4 regions of the Martinezella sp. CNPSo 3964 genome follow, and region 1 is predicted to be linked to each of the others. Evidence: riboswitches for the same ligand, from Rfam matches in the RefSeq annotation. Region 1 holds a riboswitch; each other region holds the start of a gene.
The links. A riboswitch is a leader RNA that binds a small molecule or an ion and turns the genes downstream of it on or off. The one in region 1 is predicted to bind cobalamin.
Positions count from the first base shown of each region.

Region 1 (4,724 bases):
CATCAGGCTCGGAAAAGATGCCGCCGAAACGATCGCCTGTAATGGCGCGGTCGAAAAGGGAGGCCCGTTGGTCCTCGCCACCCGCAATTCTTACCGCTTCCAGCACATGAAAATGCGTTTGCAATATCTGTGCTATGGAAGGATCTGCTTCCGCGAGGATGGCAATAACCTCGGCGAGAACGCAGTTCGAAATATCGATGCCGCCATGTTCCGAAGGAACGGAAATCCCAAGCAGGCCCGATTGAGACAAAGCCTCGACTTCGTCATAGGGCAGGATGCGGTTGATATCGCGATCGCTTGCCTGCTGAGCGAAGCCGGCCGCGAGCGAACGTGCGATGTCGAGCGCTTCCTCTTCGCTTTGGACGCGATGGGCGGGTGGCCTGACGCGTTCGTGCAACTGCGAAACAGTCCCCATTCACCACTCCTCGGCCGGCGCCAGGTCGGTTTCTCAGGCGCGGCAAATCGCTGCGATCTTAAATTCGATAGGTGAAGTCTACAATGGATTTTCCTGGCGAGTTCGTATCGCGCCGCCCGGCATGATAGGCGTCGACCGCGGAAATTGTAAGCGCGCAATCCGATAGGGAGCGTTGGGGATAGCGAGTTGTGAACTCTCTCTCCTGCGGTCAATGAATATCGAAAGCCGCTTCATAGGCTGACCCTAGAGCTTGGAATTGCTTTCCCTTTTTGCCGATTGAAGCAAGTGCAGGATATGAAGGGCGTCCGATCATCCGCCGTTTTCTGTGCTGCTGCGTCGTCGACCCTGCACCGCCCAGACAAGAAAGCGCTTGCTAGCGGAGCGTTTTCGCGCTTTCATATACGACTAAATAAGTAGACAATGGCAATAATCCTGCTGCCTGATGGCTTTTGACGAAGTAATCATATGGCGGCCGATTGCAGGCATCTGGTGTTGGATCAGAGTTGGACCTGCCTGTCGCATCTTTTATTTGGAAGGGATTCCCGATTGAAGAAGCGCGACGTTTATTGAGAACGGAAGCGGCTTTTGTGCGTTCTGTCAGCCGCAGTTCCAAGGTTGCCGTGGCCCGGTATCGATGTCTGTGTCTCCGGGCCTGTAAAGTGAGCAAGCCCCAAGAAAGGCATGATCGACCACCTCTCGCCCCAGGAGTTGATATGACGGTTCAGGGATTCTTTTCCGCCAGGACGAACGCGACAGCGCAGCCTTATGCGATGCCTCGCATCGCCGTGATCGGGCGCGGTTTTTCCGGCATGATGATGGCGATCGCCCTGATGAAGACGGTTCGCTTTCCCTTCCATCTGCAGCTTTTCGATCCCAATTCCAGCGTCAGCGGCGGACAGGCGCTCGCCTCCGGTCATAGCAGCGAGATCTTGAACAGCCGCGTTCGCGATCTTTCCGTTTCCGCTGGGGATCCAGACGATTTCAATCAATGGCTTTGCGGCAATGCGCCTTTCCGCAGCGCCGTTCCCGCCGCCATACCCGGTTTCTTGCAGATCTTCGTGCCGAAGAGCATTTTCAGCGACTACGTCTATCAGCGCTTTTCGGAAGCCTTCTCATCACGGCGGGATGTGGCGGTGCAGGTCAGCAGCGAGACGGTCTTCGGGCTTCGACGCGTCCGCGGCGGCCGCTTCGTAGTGGAAAGCGATGGCGCTGCCAATGCGCCGTTCGACATGGTGGTGCTGGCGACAGGCTACGGCATTACTGATCACGAGTTCCAGGCCAGCGATCTCGTGACCGTGCCGACGACGGTGCGGGCACGCCGTCTCGTGTCGCGACCGCACACGATCCTGCTCGGAAGCGGCCTGCGTGTCGTCGATCGGCTGCTGCAGATGCGTGAAAGCGGCTATACGGGGCAGATCACCATCGTCTCGCGGCGGGGTTTTCTGCCGCAGAGCCATACGCGTAACAATGCCGATCCGGTTTTTCCTGCCGATGAGATGCCCGGCAAGCTCAGCGAGATCGTCCGCTTCGTCCGCAAGGCTTGTAGTGAAGCGGAGGCGAATGGCCAGAGCTGGCAATCCGTCATGAACGGCTTGCGCAAGCATGCGCGCTCGCTTTGGCGAGCCCTGCCGGCGGGGCAGAAACAGCAGTTCAACCGCCATTTGCGGGCGCTCTATGACAGCCATCGCAATCGGCTGCCCGAGGCGCTGCATGTGCGCCTCAATCAGGAGCTTGCCGAGGGCAATACCCTGCTGCGGCGCGGTCATTTCATCCGCCGGACACCGACAGGGCTCGTTTTGAGACCCGCTGGACGGCAGGAGACCGAGCAGCTCTACGCCGACGATGTGATTGACTGTCGGTGTCAGGCGCCGGATTTGAATGCGCCCTTGTTGCGTAGCCTCATCGATGCCGGCCTTGCTGTGCCGGACGAGCTTGGCCTCGGTCTCGCCGTAGAGGCGACAGGCTCGCTCGAGGTCAACGGCCGCACGACGGAGGGGCTTTTTGCGATTGGCCCCTTAGGACTTGGAAGTCTCCCCGACATCGATCTGGTGCCTGAGATCGTGACGCAAGCCTATGCTGCGGCAGAGAGCGTTGCGGAGCGTTTCCATCCGCAGTGCAAGGCTGTCTAACAACTCCGCAGTTTCTCCGCACACGTATATTGCGGCTTTAACCTCGAAAGGTAGATAACGGCTTGCCTTTTGTAATGTAATAACGTAACCAAAATCCATAACCTAAACCGAACTTCCATGACAAATGAAAACGCATATGACATCGCCGTTGCCCGTATCCGCTTTCTATGAGATGAATACCGCAGATGGTGCCGCCTTCGGATCGATCCCGACGGCGGCTGAAAAGGGAACACGGTGCGGATTACCCATCAGGGGCCAAGACCGTGGCTGCCCCCGCAACTGTAAGCGGAGAGCGCGTTCGCAATATGCCACTGGCTTGAAGCCGGGAAGGCGCGAACGAGTTGTGACCCGCGAGCCAGGAGACCTGCCATCGATGATATCAACCGCAACGGACGGGGTGTTCCGATGGAAAATCAGTGGTTGGGCGAGGGCGCCGTTGCGTCCGCTGGCCCTATCTTGACTTTGCCTCCGGTGAAATCTCCGGGAGGCATCTCATGGAAAAAGCAAAAGAGACGACGCACCGGATTACCGTGTGCACCAATTGCCGTCATGTCGGCAAACCATGCCGGCCGGGCCTTGATCTCCTGAAGCATTTGCAGTTGGCCATTTCCCAGGCTGGCGCCGCACTCGCGGATGATTTCAGCCTTGAAGGCAGCGTCTGCATGGCAGGCTGCGAGCGGCCTTGCACGGTCTCTTTCCAGGCGACGGCGAAGGCGACGTACCTCTTCGGTGACATCGAGGATGCGAGCGATATCGATGCGCTCGTTTCCTTCGCGAAGCTCTACCGGGACCGCCCCGACGGGCTGACCCGCGAAGGCGAACGTCCGACCGCGCTTGGAGGCAAGACACTTGCGCGCATTCCCGCCGCTATCGTTTCAGCCGAACGCCGGCTGGTCGTATTGCAATAGGAGCCGGTCATGTCCGAACGAAGCGCGCGACTGGAAGCCGAGGGCATTACATGGGGTCCCCAGAAGGGGATGCCGATCATCAGCGGTATCACGCTGTCCGTCGAGGCTGGTGCTCGGCTTGCCATCATCGGTCCGAACGGAGCTGGCAAGTCGACCTTGCTGCGTTGCCTCTATCGCGGCCTCAAGCCGCAACGAGGTTTGGTGCGTCTCGACGGCACCGATCTTTGGTCCATCGGTCCGCGAGAGGCGGCGCAGCGCATCGCTGTCGTGCCGCAGGAGACGCCGGGCGATTTTCCCTTCAGTGTACGGGACGTCGTACTGATGGGGCGCATCCCGCACCGCAAGGGTATGGCGCGCTGGAGCGATCGCGATCATGACGTGACGACCTCGGCTCTTGCTCGCCTGGAGTTGGAGCCTTTGGCCTTGAGGCAGTACGCGTCACTCTCCGGTGGCGAGAAGCAACGGGCGCTGATTGCCCGCGCCTTGGCGCAGGAACCGGAGCTCATCATCCTCGACGAGCCGACCAATCACCTCGATATACGGCACCAGCTCGAAATTCTGGAACTGCTCAAGGGGCTGGGTCCGACGATCATCACGACGCTGCACGACATCAACCTCGCCGCAGATTTTGCCACCCAGGTCGCCGTCATGGATTGCGGGCGGCTCACGGGCCACGGCGAGCCGGCCGACGTGCTGACCGCGGAGCACGTGTCGAACGCATTTCGCGTCGGCGCTCGGCTGCATCGCAGCGAAAGCGGCCCGCAACGTTTTTCCTTCTCTCTTCGATAATACGACCATTGGAGCTATTCATGTTTTCCCGCATATCCTCATCTGCTGCAGCCTTGCTTGTCGGAAGCCTGTTGGCGGGGGCGGCGTTTGCCGAGCCCGTTACCGTGCGCAGCTGCAATCGCGACGTCACCTTCGACAAGGCGCCCGAGCGCGCCATTTCGAACGACGTCAATCTGACGGAAATGATGCTGGCGTTGAAGCTGCAGGATCGCATGGTTGGCTATACCGGCATTTCCGGCTGGAAGACTTTGGATGAAAAGCTGCGTGAAGGCGTCAAGGAATTGCCGGAGCTGTCGCCGAAATATCCGAGCAAGGAGGTGCTTCTCGGCGCCAATGCGGACTTCTTCTTCGCCGGCTGGAACTACGGCATGAAGGTGGGCGGCGAGGTGACGCCGGAAACGCTCGCACCTTTCGGCATCAAGGTCTACGAGCTCACCGAATCCTGCATCTTCGTCATGCAGAAGAACAAGCCGACCATGGACG
Region 1 covers NZ_JBXSOW010000017.1:117,677-122,400, reverse strand. Annotated here, with positions in the region: gene AC13Q5_RS32870 (SfnB family sulfur acquisition oxidoreductase) at 1-415, opposite strand, end outside; gene AC13Q5_RS32865 (FAD/NAD(P)-binding protein) at 1,129-2,544, shown strand; cobalamin riboswitch at 2,714-2,930, shown strand; gene AC13Q5_RS32860 (DUF1636 family protein) at 3,039-3,452, shown strand; gene AC13Q5_RS32855 (ABC transporter ATP-binding protein) at 3,462-4,241, shown strand; gene AC13Q5_RS32850 (ABC transporter substrate-binding protein) at 4,262-4,724, shown strand, end outside.

Region 2 (4,724 bases), on a different contig from region 1:
ATAGAAGGCCTTTTTCGGCGCTTCCGGTTCAAAGGCAAAGAATTCGGCAAGTCCGATCGGGATGCCGTCGAGAATGCGCTTCAGCGCGCCCACGGACGGATTGGCCGAATTGGATTCGATCAGCGAGATTGTCGAATTGGTAACGCCCGCCCGCTTGGCAAGCTCGCGTTGGGAGAGATTGTGCGCCAGACGCAGATGGCGCAGGCGATTGCCGATATCGACGGACATCATGGCTCCAGGTTTCAGATGTTCGAAATATCGAAAACATCTCATGTGATATAAGTAAAATCAATGGCTTAAATGTAGTGAGAAAAGGACTTGTTCGGAACAGGAAAATCGCTGATGTCAGAGATAGCGCAATGGAGGCGACCATGGACAAGATCACCCATCCGAACACCCCTGTTCTCGACAATTTCTGGATGCCGTTCACGGCGAACCGGCAGTTCAAGGCGGCTCCCCGCCTGCTCGCCGCGGCCGACGGCATGTATTACACCGATGTCGACGGCAAGAAGGTGCTGGACGGAACGGCGGGGCTCTGGTGCGTCAATGCCGGCCATGGCCGCAAGAAGATCGCACAGGCGGTCGAACACCAGCTCTCCACCATGGACTTTGCGCCAACCTTCCAGATGGGGCATCCGATCGCCTTCGATTTCGCGGCAAAGCTTGCCGCACATGCGCCGGGCGGTGCGGAGGCGGGACTTGATCGCGTGTTCTTCACGGGCTCTGGTTCTGAATCCGTCGACACCGCGCTCAAGATCGCCATCGCCTATCAGCGCGCGATCGGGCAGGGCACGCGCACTCGGATCATCGGCCGTGAAAAGGGCTATCACGGTGTCGGCTTCGGCGGCATTTCCGTCGGCGGTCTCGTCAACAATCGTCGTGTCTTCCCGCAGATCCCCGCCGACCACATGCGCCACACGCTCGACGTCGAGCGCAACGCCTTCAGCAAGGGCCTTCCGGCTCATGGCATCGAGCTTGCCGAGGATCTGGAGCGGCTGGTCGCCCTGCACGGTGCTGAAACGATCGCCGCAGTCATTGTCGAGCCGATGTCCGGTTCAGCCGGCGTCGTCCTGCCGCCGAAGGGCTACCTGGAGCGGTTGCGCGCCATCGCCGACAAATACGGCATCCTTTTGATCTTCGATGAAGTCATCACCGGCTTCGGCCGTCTGGGCACGCCGTTCGCGACGGAATATTTCGGTGTCGTTCCCGATCTCGTTACGGCGGCAAAAGGCATCACCAACGGCACGATACCGATGGGCGCCGTCTTTGCCAGCCGCAAGGTCTATGACGGCCTGATGACCGGCCCAGAAAACCAGATCGAGCTCTTCCACGGCTATACCTATTCCGGCCATCCTGTCGCCTGCGCCGCCGGCCTGGCGACCATGGAAATCTACGAGGAAGAAGGTCTGTTGACGCGTGCAGCCGAGCTGGCCGAGGACTGGCAGAATGCGCTGCATTCGCTGAAGGGCCTGCCGCATGTGGTCGACATCCGCAATCTCGGCCTCGTCGGCGCTGTCGAACTCGCGCCGCGCGATGGCGCTCCCGGCACGCGCGCCTATGACGTCTTCGTCGATTGCTTCCAGAAGGGCCTGCTGATCCGCGTAACCGGCGATATCATCGCGCTTTCTCCGCCGCTCATCATCGAGCGCGCTGAGATCGAAACGATCGTCTCCATGCTTGGCGATGCCTTGAAGCGGGTAGCCTAATCATCTCTGAGCCTGGCCGGTGTAGATAGCGTCGGTCAGGCTCGATTCGAGAAGCTGTACGGTCGCTTCCATCCTTTGCCACGACATGATTGCCGGCAGCGGCTCGTCATCTGGAATGAAAGCATCTCATGTCGCCCAGCTGGGTGACGATGTCGTTTTTTCATGCGCAACACGGCTCCTCCCGTGATCTTCTGGACATGTTCAAGGTGCCATCGGAAAGCGTCCCGATGGATAATTGGGAAACCGGTCACAGGCCGGTGCTGCCCCCGCAACGGTAGCGGATCGAATGTCCTGATCGATGCCACTGGCAGAAGTGCCGGGAAGGTGTCGGGAAATCCGAATGGACAGGTCCGAAGCCCGGAAACCAGCCTTGACGGCATGCTTGACTGATCGCGGTGGGCGATCGAGAGGTGAATGGGGGTTTCCTGAGATCAGCCCCGTTTCAATCTCGCACAGCTTCCCATCAGTCACGCATGCGCCGGCTTGGATGGCACGAAAGTTGCCGCTCCCGAGACCGATTTTGCCGCCGTTCAGCCCGTTGAGGAGCGGGCCGATCCGAAGAGGTCCGACATTCGGGCAATCATCAAGCGTTCAATCAAGGAGGAGATGGCATGACTGGGAACAGAGGCGTGGTCTACATGCGGCCCGGCAGGGTCGAAGTGCGCGATATCGACGATCCGAAGCTGGAGGCGCCGGACGGCCGACGCATCGAACATGGTGTGATCCTAAAGGTGATCTCCACGAATATCTGCGGTTCCGATCAGCACATGGTTCGTGGCCGCACGACTGCGATGCCCGGCCTCGTGCTCGGGCATGAGATCACCGGGCAGATCATCGAAAAGGGTATCGATGTCGAGATGCTCGATGTCGGTGATATCGTCTCCGTCCCGTTCAATGTTGCCTGCGGCCGCTGCCGTTGCTGCAAGTCGCAGGACACCGGCGTCTGCCTGACGGTCAATCCGTCGCGCGCCGGCGGTGCCTACGGTTATGTCGACATGGGCGGCTGGATCGGCGGCCAGGCGCGGTATGTCATGGTGCCCTATGCGGATTTCAACCTGCTGAAGTTCCCCGATCGCGACAAGGCCATGGCAAAGATCCGCGATCTGACCATGCTTTCCGATATCCTGCCGACAGGCTTTCACGGTGCTGTTCGGGCAGGCGTCGGTGTGGGTTCCACGGTCTATGTTGCAGGTGCAGGACCGGTCGGTCTGGCTGCTGCTGCTTCCGCTCGTATCCTGGGTGCCGCCGTCGTCATGATCGGTGACTTCAACAAGGATCGGCTTGCACATGCAGCCAAGGTTGGTTTCGAGCCCATCGATCTTTCCAAGAGCGATCGTCTGGGCGATATGATCGCGGAGATCGTCGGCACCAATGAAGTGGATAGTGCGATCGATGCAGTCGGTTTCGAGGCGCGTGGTCATTCTGGCGGGGAACAGCCGGCAATCGTGCTCAATCAAATGATGGAGATTACACGAGCGGCTGGTTCGATCGGCATACCCGGACTGTATGTGACGGAGGATCCTGGTGCCGCAGACAATGCTGCAAAGCAAGGCAGCCTGTCCCTGCGCTTTGGTCTCGGCTGGGCGAAGGCGCAATCCTTCCATACGGGGCAGACGCCGGTGCTGAAGTACAATCGCCAGCTCATGCAGGCAATCCTGCACGACAGGTTGCCGATTGCCGATATTGTCAACGCCAAGATCATCTCTCTTGAAGATGCAGCACAAGGATATGAGAGCTTCGATCAAGGTGCTGCAACGAAGTTCGTGCTCGATCCGCACGGCGAGCTGACGAAGGCGGCGTAGTAAAGAAGAACTTACAGGATCACGGAGTGATCCTGAGGTGAATACAGGCAGAGGGCGGAGGTTGGTATCTCTGCCCTCGGTGTTGTAGCGGTGAACGCATATGAGTTTGCCGGACAACAAAATGGCGGCAAAAGCCAGAGACGGCATCAATTGCTTCGTCGATACACCTGCAGGTTTGTGCGCCGCCATAGAACATTTCGAGCAAGTATGCGCCGCAGCACGCCTTGCCGAAGTTCCGGATCATGTCTGGAAATGGCTAATCGGGTCGGAAAACTCGCAAAATTTGAGCGCGCCTGGTCTCCAAAGGCGGTTGTAGAGGCCGATTTATCGATAATAATGACGTATTATGTTGCCATTATACATCTATCCTTTACATATATGCGGGCATCCATGCGGAGGAGCTTCGTCATCGCTTCCTAAGCAACGGCGGCTTGACAAAGAACGCTAACCTGAAGAGATCGGATCAATGGCAAACTTTCTTGAGAAATGGACTTCGAAAAAGGCTGATAAGCCGAAGGCTGGCGCACGCAATGTTGTTGATACATTTCGTGCTCGAGTAGCGGAACAGAAGGCATATCTGGAGGAGTACGAGCGAGACACGGCAGGTTTCAAGAAGTGGCGCTCCACTTGGTTTCAGCGTGTTCCCGGTGGCTTTGGCGTGACGGTCGGTCGTGACTCGGTCAACGCCGGTCGTGGATTGAGCTATGTTGTCGTCGACGCGATCAAGGACGTGGCTGAGTTTCTCGATGATCTCGCCTATCACGCAGAGCATGATGCCGGCTTCCGGCAGGCTCTCGAGCAGAACCGCCAGCGTCGCGTCGCACTTCTGAATGCGGCAAAGACCGGAGGCAAGGCAGCGGCCTCGAAGACGAAGCCGAAGGCGAAAGCTATCAAGCCCGCAGCGGTGGCAAAGTCGGCCGCTGTCAAGCCTGCTGCTACCAAGGCAGCACCCAAGGCTACTCGGACAAAGGCTGCTTCCGTAGCCGCTCCCGCACCGGCTGCTGCAGAAGCAGCCAAGCCGAAGCGCACGCGCAAGACGAAGGCTGCTGGCGCAGCAGAATAAGATTAGGAAGCCCGCTTCACGCGGGCTTTTTCTTTGCTTGAAACATGCTCATGTCATCGAAGGTGTATGGCTGCGCCTTCAAACAAGCATCAAGGCGGATCTGTCCTCGACACTGTCGATCACAAGAGTTGAACCGAACAGGAAGAGAGATCC
Region 2 covers NZ_JBXSOW010000010.1:205,738-210,461, reverse strand. Annotated here, with positions in the region: gene AC13Q5_RS27185 (cupin domain-containing protein) at 1-228, opposite strand, end outside; gene aptA (omega-aminotransferase AptA) at 372-1,706, shown strand; cobalamin riboswitch at 1,894-2,093, shown strand; gene fdhA (formaldehyde dehydrogenase, glutathione-independent) at 2,318-3,508, shown strand; gene AC13Q5_RS27170 (hypothetical protein) at 3,609-3,824, shown strand; gene AC13Q5_RS27165 (hypothetical protein) at 3,975-4,571, shown strand.
Region 2: another riboswitch for cobalamin. It lies ahead of fdhA (formaldehyde dehydrogenase, glutathione-independent); the one in region 1 lies ahead of AC13Q5_RS32860 (DUF1636 family protein).

Region 3 (4,724 bases), on a different contig from region 1:
GCAGGCTGCCGCTAGCGATCGATCCGAGGAGGCAGAGGCGATAATTCGCCGTTTGGAGTGAGCTCGCTTTACATGGCCGACCGGACCAATCGGTCCCGTCTTGTTCGGCAAGGTACAGTTGAGAACACCAATCCTCAGATTTTACGACCGAGGGGTCGCGATGCGGCAGCGTTGATTGCAGGCATCACGGCAAGGCCGCAACGCCGGTTCAGCCAACGATGTCGAGGAGGGGTGGCGCTCTCGGGCCTGTGTTCGGCGGATAAAGCTGGCGGTGGAAAGCCTCCGATCTTGCGACGACAGTCTCTCCGCGTGGGGAGGCAAGGCGCTCGCAAATTTCGGTCGGAGGCGTGGGCAGCATCGTGGCCGATGCGATCCGGCATGCCTCGCATCCGGGCGCATAGGCCTTCCCATGTACCTTGCCGTCGGCATCCTTGTAGGTGACGCAGAGGATGGGCAAGGATCCGTCCGGGAGCCTGTATTGCGCAAGTTCTGTCGGGGATATCTCGTCCGCGGTTGCGACAACAGGCTGATGAGCGAAGCCGACAAGCAGCAGCGCAACGGCGCAGATAATGCGCGCGCTCCACTGAAATATACGCGAAATTGTCTTCCGCATTCTTGTCCCCACCACCGCATTCGCGGATAAGGTTGCAGTCATAGGGCAGGCCTATTGCAAGCGCAATGCGTCAATTGGTGCCGCACTGAAGTTTACAAAAGCTGGTATCAGTCAGGGCTCGCCGCCGTCGCCGGGTCTCAGGGAATACCAAATTGGTGGAGAGCTCTTGATCGTTTCGCGCAGGGCGCCAGATAGGGCTGATCATTCGGATCCGTCGGCTTTCATAGTTCATTTCCGTTGATGGTCTATGATCTCCTGAGGACGCATGACTGCATCTGGCCTGAATTACAGATTCCGGACGCAGCGATATTGAGACATATTGCTTCAGAAATTCGATTGCGACGATGACCATCACTTCCAGTTCCTGCCCGAACTTTATTGCCACGCCGCCGATCGGCGAGAGGCTTGGTAAACCATTTTGCGGAGATCGCATGGTATCCCACACCGACTTCGACTATGCCGGTATAGGTCATTCGTTGCGGCTCGTTGCGAGGACTGGGAATAGCAATGGAAACTGAAACACATTTGGTTTCGCTGATACGCGTCCTCGGCCAGGTGGCGATCATCGTCTATGCCTATTCCTGGGTCATCCGGATCGTTGAACGCGGTGCGTTGAAATCCGTGGCCGTCGGACTGCTGTTCGGGCTTGTCGGCATCCTGTCGATGGGCGATCCGATACAATGGATGCCGGGTGTCATTCAGGATGGCCGTTCGATCCTCCTTGTCCTTACGCCGATCTATGGTGGCCTTCTGGGAACCATTGTCGCTGCGGCGATGATGGGTCTGTTTCGGCTTATGGTCGGCGGCATGGGTGCGGTTGGCGGCGTTGCCGGCATCGTGATCGTCGCGATCGCGGGCTATGCGCTGAGCCTCCTGCCGCGGCAATGGACCGGTATAGGGTGGAGGCGGTCGGCTCTGTTCGGTCTGGCGACCTGCTCATCCATGGTGGTTCTCTTCTTTCTGCCGTGGGCGGTTGCGCGCGCGCTTCTCATCTCGGCGACCCTTCCGGTGACGATCGTCAATATCCTCGGCGTCATGCTGCTGTCGGACCTGCTGCAGCGGGAGCAATATCGCATCGGCATCCAGCGTGCGCTGGAGAATGAAGCGAGCCTCGATCCGCTCACAAGGCTTCCCAACCGCCGTGTGCTGCAGCGCGAAGGCGATCGATGCAGCAAGGAAGCGGGCACGCGGCGCATCCCTTTCTCGATCATCATGCTCGATATCGATCACTTCAAGAAGATCAACGACAGCTGGGGCCATGCCTTTGGCGACACTGTTTTGGCGCGGTTGGCCGATGTCATCCGGCAAACCGTGCGCAAGACCGACATTGCTGCCCGCTATGGCGGTGAGGAGATCGTCGTGTTGCTGCCGAACACCGATACGCGGGCTGCGGCTGCCGTTGCGGAGAAAATTCGCAAGGATATCGAGGGTACAACCCTGATGTTCGAGCAGGAAGCCGTCCACGTCACCGTCAGCATCGGTATTGCCTGCTCGCTTGAGCCGACCACGGATTTCAAACATGTGCTTGAGGCCGCCGATAAGGCACTCTACCGCGCAAAGGCCGGCGGAAGAAATCGCGTGGAACTGGCAGAGGCTGCATAGGCCGGGCGCCACTCCTTCGGCGACGAGCATGATGTGCTCTTTCTTCTTTGTTATCCAAGCGTTCTTGACGGGAAGGGGCAGTCCGGAATAACTGGACGCGACGGTTCCCCAAGGAAGACTCCGCGGGGATTAATAGGGAACACGGTGAGGACGACCCAAGAGGGACCTAGACCGTGGCTGCCCCCGCAACTGTAAGCGGATTGCCGATCATCCAGGAGCGACCTTGCCGGTTCGCTTCTGAGGCTTCAAGCCATGCCACTGCAGCCAAGCTTGCGGGAAGGCAGATGATCGTCAGAGATCCGCAAGCCAGGAGACCTGCCGTCGATCACGATCCAATCAGCCGGGCGGGGATGCTCGGAAGGGACAGAGAATGATTGACCTGAGCCTTCGACATTATCCGACCTCTATCGGCCTTGATTGGGATCCTCGCAACCGGCGGCGGTCTTCCTCAGCGTAATCGTGCTGACACCGCCCAGTTTCCTCATCCTGCCGAGATCTTTCATGCGCCATCTTTTGACGACCATCACATTTGCACTTGGGCTGACCGGGTTTGCCGCCTCCGGCTTCGCCGCCACCCAATATCCCCTGACAATCAATAATTGCGGGCAGAAGGTGACCTTCCAGAAGGCGCCGGCCAAGATCGTTTCGATCGGCCAGGGCATGACCGAGATCCTGCTCTCGCTTGGCCTGGCCGACAAGATCGCCGGCACGGCCGTCTGGGTCGGCCCGGTGTTGCCGCAATATGTCGAAGCCAATGCCAAGATCCCGCGGCTTGCCGACAATGATCCGAGCTTCGAATCCGTCGTCGGCAAGGAACCGGATCTCGTCGCCGCCGAATTCGAGTGGCATGTCGGCGCACAGGGCTCCGTCGGCAAGCGCGAACAGTTTTCAGAACTGGGCATCAACACCTACATCGCGCCGACCGATTGCGTCGCCAAGGTCAATACCGATGGCGGCGATGGTGTGCGCAAGGAACTGTTCAGGATGGACCTGGTCTACAAGGAGATCGGCGAACTCGCCGAGATCTTCGACGCGAAGGATCGCGGTGATGCCTTGATTGCGGACCTGAAGAAGCGCGAAGCGGACGCGGTCGCCTCGATTTCAGGCGCAAAGTCCAAGGACCTGCCGATCGTCTTCTGGTTCTCCAGCAAGGAAGTCAGCGGCGATGCCTTCATCGCCGGCAAGAACAGCGCGCCGGCCTATATTCTGAAGACAATCGGCGCCAGGAACGTCGTGACCACCGAAGAAGAATGGCCGCTCGTCGGATGGGAAACCATCGCGCAGGCGAATCCGGCTGTGATCGTCATCGCCACCATGGACCGCCGCCGCTATGCGGCCGACGATCCGAAGGTCAAGGTCGATTTCCTCGAGAAGGACCCGGTCACCAGCCAGCTCGACGCCGTCAAGAACAAGCATTTCGTCATGATGGATGCGCAGTCGATGAACCCGACTATCCGCACCATCGATGGCATCGAAATCCTCGCCAAGGGTATCAAGTCCTTCGGTCTGGCGCAGTAAGATATGAGCCTCGTTGCGCAACGTCGGTCATGGTGGACGCATTTGGTGCTTGCCGTGGCTGCCATCATGATCCTGGCATTCATGATCAGCCTTGCGGTGTCGATCGGCGAGATTTCCATCCCGCTGTCGACCACCGCCAAGGCGGTCTCGAACCGGATGTTCGGAACGAGTTTCGAGCTCAGCCGTATCCATCAGGGCATCGTCTGGGATTATCGGCTGAGCCGGGCGCTGGTTGCCGCAAGCACGGGTGCTGCGCTGGCGCTCAGCGGTGTGATCCTGCAGGCGCTGCTGCGTAATCCGCTTGCCGAGCCCTATGTGCTTGGCATTTCGGCGGGGGCTTCGACCGGCGCGGTCTGCATCATGATCCTCGGGCTCGGCTACGGCATTCTGGGGCTTTCCGGCGGAGCCTTCATCGGTGCGGTCGTCGCCTTCCTTTTCGTCGGTCTCCTGGCCGCGGGTGTCGGCGGCACGAGCGAGCGCATCATCCTGTGCGGTGTCGCCGGATCCCAGCTTTTCAACGCGCTCACCTCCTATATCGTCACCACCTCGGCCAATGCCGAGCAGGCGAGGGGCGTCATGTTCTGGCTGCTCGGTTCCCTCAGCGGCGTGCGCTGGCCGGATGTCTATCTTTCCGGGCCGGTCGCCATCATCGGCTTTATCGTCTGCATGGCGCATGTCCGCGTGCTCGATGCCTTCATCTTCGGCACGGATGCGGCCGCCTCGCTCGGCATCGCGGTCAGACGTGCGCAAATCGTGCTGCTTGGCGTGACGGCCTTCATGACGGCAGCGGTCGTCAGCATTGTCGGCTCGATCGGCTTCGTCGGATTGGTCATCCCGCATGCCGCCCGTTTCGTCGTCGGTCCAAGCCACGATCGGCTGCTGCCGGCGGCGGCTCTGGCCGGCGCCATCTTCATGGTTGGCGCTGATATCATTTCGCGAGTCATCATCCCCCAGCAGATCCTGCCGATCGGTGTGGTCACGGCGCTGTTCG
Region 3 covers NZ_JBXSOW010000006.1:94,322-99,045, forward strand. Annotated here, with positions in the region: gene AC13Q5_RS19500 (hypothetical protein) at 209-613, opposite strand; gene AC13Q5_RS19505 (GGDEF domain-containing protein) at 1,121-2,215, shown strand; cobalamin riboswitch at 2,300-2,552, shown strand; gene AC13Q5_RS19510 (ABC transporter substrate-binding protein) at 2,717-3,733, shown strand; gene AC13Q5_RS19515 (FecCD family ABC transporter permease) at 3,737-4,724, shown strand, end outside.
Region 3: another riboswitch for cobalamin. It lies ahead of AC13Q5_RS19510 (ABC transporter substrate-binding protein); the one in region 1 lies ahead of AC13Q5_RS32860 (DUF1636 family protein).

Region 4 (4,724 bases), on a different contig from region 1:
AAGCCTTTGGGTACGCGGATGCCGACAGTATCAAGCCCGGCTGTCGCCAGCGGGTGGATGCCGCTATCGGGCTTGAGTGGCAGCACCAATGTCAACGGGCCAGGCCAGAAGGCTTCCGCCAGCTTCCGAGAGGTAGGATCGAAGATCGCATAGCGCTCGGCCATGGCGAGATCGCTCATATGGCAGATCAGCGGATTGAAGCGCGGCCGCCCCTTCGTTTCATAGATGCGGGTAATGGCGGCTGGATTGGTGGCGTCAGCGGCAAGCCCGTAGACCGTCTCCGTCGGTAGACCGATCGGTAGACCCTCGGCAAGGGTTGCCGTCGCGACCTCTATTGCCGTTTGCGGATGTTCGAGAATGTCTATGTGTCGTGCCATGGCCTGCCTGCTTGCAGTTCAGGCCGTTCTTATGCTCTTCGAGTTTTGGGATCAATCGTCAAAGCTGGCGAATGATGTCGCGAAGCTGCTCGTTGCGGGCGCCGAGCAAAAGAACATTACGGATGGCGATCTGCGGATCGTGCGTGTGGAAGAGCACGCCGTTGCCGCGAATGTCGCGATTGATCGTCAGCTTCTTGTCTTCCGCTTGCTTGTCCGGATGGATGGCGACGGCGAAATACATCCGCGAATATTTCAGACTGATGTCTTCGAAGAAATTCTCTTCCTGGCCGATCCGGGCAAAGAAGTTGGCGATGTAGAAAGCCCAGTTCACCTGCTCATATTGCGCGAACTGCGTCCGCGCGGCTGTCACGTGGCAGTAGCCGAGATGCGGCGTGTCCTTCAGCGTGTGATGGAAGATGAGCTTCGGGAAACGGATTGATTTGTGGAAGCTGTTGAGCCGGTCATGTGTCTTTTCACCGGCATCTCTCAGCTTCTGCGCCGTGCGCACCGCTACTTGCTCATGGCTGATATATTCCCGCTCTTCCGCAAGCCAGTGCGACCTGTTGCGGTTGATGCGGCCCGTGCGCAGGAATTCGCTGTAGCCCGTTGTTGATACCGGTGGCGCCGGCTCGGGCTCGGCGGGCTTCCCAGCGTCGAAATATCTGAGTTTGGCCATGCCGGATCTCGCTTTAGACGTCTCTGGACGGCATGGTAGACGGAATAGCTTGAGCCGGGCTTAACCAATTTGAGACGCCGAACCTTGAGGAGACAGACAAACATGCCTGGAATTATCGATCTCAAGCAGCTTCTGTCCGGCATGAAGCCGAATCTCGTTGAAGGCGAATTCGTCTATTGCAGCGTCCCGGCATCGGCACTGGCCGATCATTTGCATCTGGAGCCGATCGGGCTGTTCCGAGAAAAAGAAGGTATAACGTTGATCCTTCCGCAGGAGGCGGCCCACATGGCAGCGCTTGCGGTCATGCCCGCCATGCGCATGATCACGCTCGAAGTCCATTCGTCCCTGGAGGCGGTCGGGCTTACTGCGGCCTTCGCCACGGCCCTTGGAAATGAGGGCATTAGTGCCAATGTCGTCGCTGCCTATTACCACGATCACATCTTCGTTCCGGCTGCCGATGCGGAGCGCGCCATGACTGCGCTGCTGGCGCTTTCCGCCACCCAGGCAGCCCGTCGATAACAGCTCTGTCGCATTCAGAATAAAGCGTCATCATTCGGGTGCGGATGGGCTGCATATCCGCATTTTGGCATGGTCGCATAAGCGATTGAATCATCTTCCTATAATGCCTTTTCGTGGAACCGTCTCGGCGTTCCGTTTCGCCTGTCGTCAATTTCGGAGCCGATGTCGCATTGCAGCGCAGCGGCTGACGGAACCGAGAGCTATGATGCCATCAATCTCAAGGTGCCGTCTGCTAGGGAGACGGAGAATTGGGAAGCCGGTCAAAATCCGGCGCTGCCCCCGCAACGGTGGTGGAGTGAGGCATGGCGAATAAAGCCACTGGGTCGGCCGACCTGGGAAGGTGCCATGGGGTTCTGGAAACAGGGCCGCTCCAGAGCCCGGAAACCAGCCTTGGGCGCATAAGGTTTACTGACCGCGGCGGGTGGTCGGGACATTGCTTTTGGCCGCTCCCAATCGGCCGCGCATGTCCTTTGCCCCCTTCCTGGTACTGCTAAGGATAGGCAAATGGACATCAGCAGCAAAGTTCTGCGGCAATTGAAGAACCACCGGACGGGCTTGAGCCTGGAGCAACCCTTCTATACCGATCCGGATTACTTCAAGCTCGATATGGAGACGATCTACTATCGCGACTGGCTGTTCATCGGCCATGATTGCGAAGTGCCGCGCGCGGGCAATTACTTCACCGTCCAGATCGGCGACTATCCCGTCGTGATCGCCCGCGGCCGCGATCAGGTCATCCGGGCCTTCCATAACAGCTGTCGCCATCGCGGCTCGCGCGTCTGCTCGACCGAGCGCGGCTCCTCGGCGAAGCTTGTCTGCCCCTATCACCAGTGGACCTACGAGCTCGACGGCTCGCTGCTCTTCGCCCGCCAGATGGCCGAGGATTTCGACAAGAGCCAGCATTCGCTGAAGCCGGTTCATTGCGAAAGCGTCGGTGGCTACATCTTCATCTGCCTCGCGCAGAACGCTCCCGATTTCGCGCCGGTTCGCGCCGCGATCGAGCCCTACATGGCGCCGCACCGCATCAGCGAAGCCAAGGTCGCCTTCCAGAGCACCATCATCGAGAAGGGCAACTGGAAGCTCGTCTGGGAAAACAACCGCGAATGCTACCATTGCGCCGCCAATCACCCGGAACTTTGCCGTACTTTCCCGGAAGCGCCGACCGTGACCGGCGTTCAGGGCGCAATGAACGATCCCGTCATCGCCGAGCACTGGCAGCGCTGCGAAGCAGCCGGCCTGCCGAGCGAGTTCAAGATTTCGCCTGACGGACAGTTCCGCGCCGCTCGCATGCCGCTGATCGAAGGTGCGGAAAGCTACACCATGTCCGGCCAGAATGCCGTCAAGCGGCCGCTCTCGTCTGACGTAACGATCAACGGCATCGGCACGATGCTATTGTTCCATTACCCGACGACATGGAACCACATGCTCGGCGACCACGCCATTTCCTTCCGCGTCCTGCCGATCAGCGCTGAGGAAACCGCCGTCACCACCAAGTGGCTCGTTCACAAGGATGCGGTCGAAGGCGTCGACTACAATCTCGAAGAACTGACCCACGTCTGGACCGAAACCAACGATCAGGACCGCCGCATCGTCGAGGAAAATGCCTTTGGCATTCGCTCGCCGGCCTATGAGCCCGGTCCTTATTCGGAAATCCATGAAGGCGGCGTCATGCAGTTCGTCGAATGGTACACGACATTCATGATCAACCGGCTGCAGGGCGACCAGGCCAAGCTGTCGGCGGTTGCCTGAGCATGAACATGGCCGTCTCCCATTCGCATCGACACCTCGACCAAATGCAGCCCTGGAGCGACAGGCAGCATATGCTCGAATGTCTCTCCGTCACGCCCGAGGCGCCCGATGTGATGACCTTCACATTCGGCTCCGACAAGGACAACTGGTTCCGCTATCTGCCGGGCCAGTTCGTGACGCTGGAGCTGCCGACGGCTCCGGAGCCGGTCATGCGCACCTATACGCTCTCCTCGACGCCGTCGCGGCCCTTCTCGGTCGCCGTGACGGTGAAGGCGCAGAAGGACAGTATCGGCACGCGCTGGATGTTCGAGAACCTGAAGCCCGGCATGCGCATCAAGGCTTTCGGCCCGCTCGGCGATTTCAGCCATATCCGCCATCCCGGTGAAAAATACCTCTTCGTCTCCGCCGGCTCCGGCATCACACCGATGATGTCGATGACGCGCTACATGTCCGATATCGCACCGCTGTCTGACATTACTTTCGTCAATTGCTCGCGCAGTCCGACCGATATCATCTTCCGCTCCGAGCTCGAATATCTCGCCCGCTTCATGCCGAACCTCAATCTTGGTCTCATCGTTGAAGGCTGCGGCCGCACCGATCTGTGGTCGGGGCTGAAGGGACGCATCGACAAGGCGAAGATCGGCCTGCTGGCCCCCGATTTCATGGATCGGACGATTTTCTGCTGCGGCCCGGAAGTCTTCATGGACGCCGTCCGCTCCATGCTGGAAGCGCATGGCTTCGACATGTCGCGCTACCATCAGGAAAGCTTTCAGCCCGCCAATGCGGCAACGCCGCTTGCCGAAGTTTCCGACGATGCCTCCGGTGAGGCTGCAACGACGATCCGCTTTACCATGGCAGGCAAGGATGTGGCCTGTGCCGCGGGGCAGACCGTGTTGCAGGTGGCGCGCGGCGCGGGCGTGCGCATCGGCGCGGCCTGCGAATCCGGCCTCTGCGGGACATGCCGGGTGATGAAGCTTTCGGGCGAGGTCGAGATGAGCCACAATGGTGGCATCCTCGATGACGAGATCGACGAGGGCTATATCCTCGCCTGCTGCTCGCGCCCGAAGACGGATGTTCAGATCGAGGCATAGCATCGACTTGAAAGCCGCCTCGCCAAGCTAGAGCAATTCCAGGAAAAGTGCGCAACAGTTTTCCGGGAATTGCTTAAAAACAAAGAGATAGAGCGGTTTCGCGATCCAAAGAAAAGCGGAAACGCTCTAGAAATCCTGATAGTTCAGCTCGTTGATTTCGACCGGCTTCGATTGTGGGGTCGAGGCCGTGACGACTGGGTCGATATCGACCATGAGTGAAATGAGGGTCTGTCGCGGCCCGCTGCACATCTGCGTGAGCGCGATCGTCAGGTCCGGTGCGGGCAGGGGTTTGGCCGGCAGAAGATCGCCCTG
Region 4 covers NZ_JBXSOW010000001.1:1,113,327-1,118,050, reverse strand. Annotated here, with positions in the region: gene AC13Q5_RS05505 (L-threonylcarbamoyladenylate synthase) at 1-377, opposite strand, end outside; gene AC13Q5_RS05500 (DUF6656 family protein) at 436-1,053, opposite strand; gene AC13Q5_RS05495 (ACT domain-containing protein) at 1,156-1,572, shown strand; cobalamin riboswitch at 1,776-1,979, shown strand; gene AC13Q5_RS05490 (aromatic ring-hydroxylating oxygenase subunit alpha) at 2,077-3,321, shown strand; gene AC13Q5_RS05485 (FAD-binding oxidoreductase) at 3,324-4,412, shown strand; gene AC13Q5_RS05480 (glycoside hydrolase family 25 protein) at 4,539-4,724, opposite strand, start outside.
Region 4: another riboswitch for cobalamin. It lies ahead of AC13Q5_RS05490 (aromatic ring-hydroxylating oxygenase subunit alpha); the one in region 1 lies ahead of AC13Q5_RS32860 (DUF1636 family protein).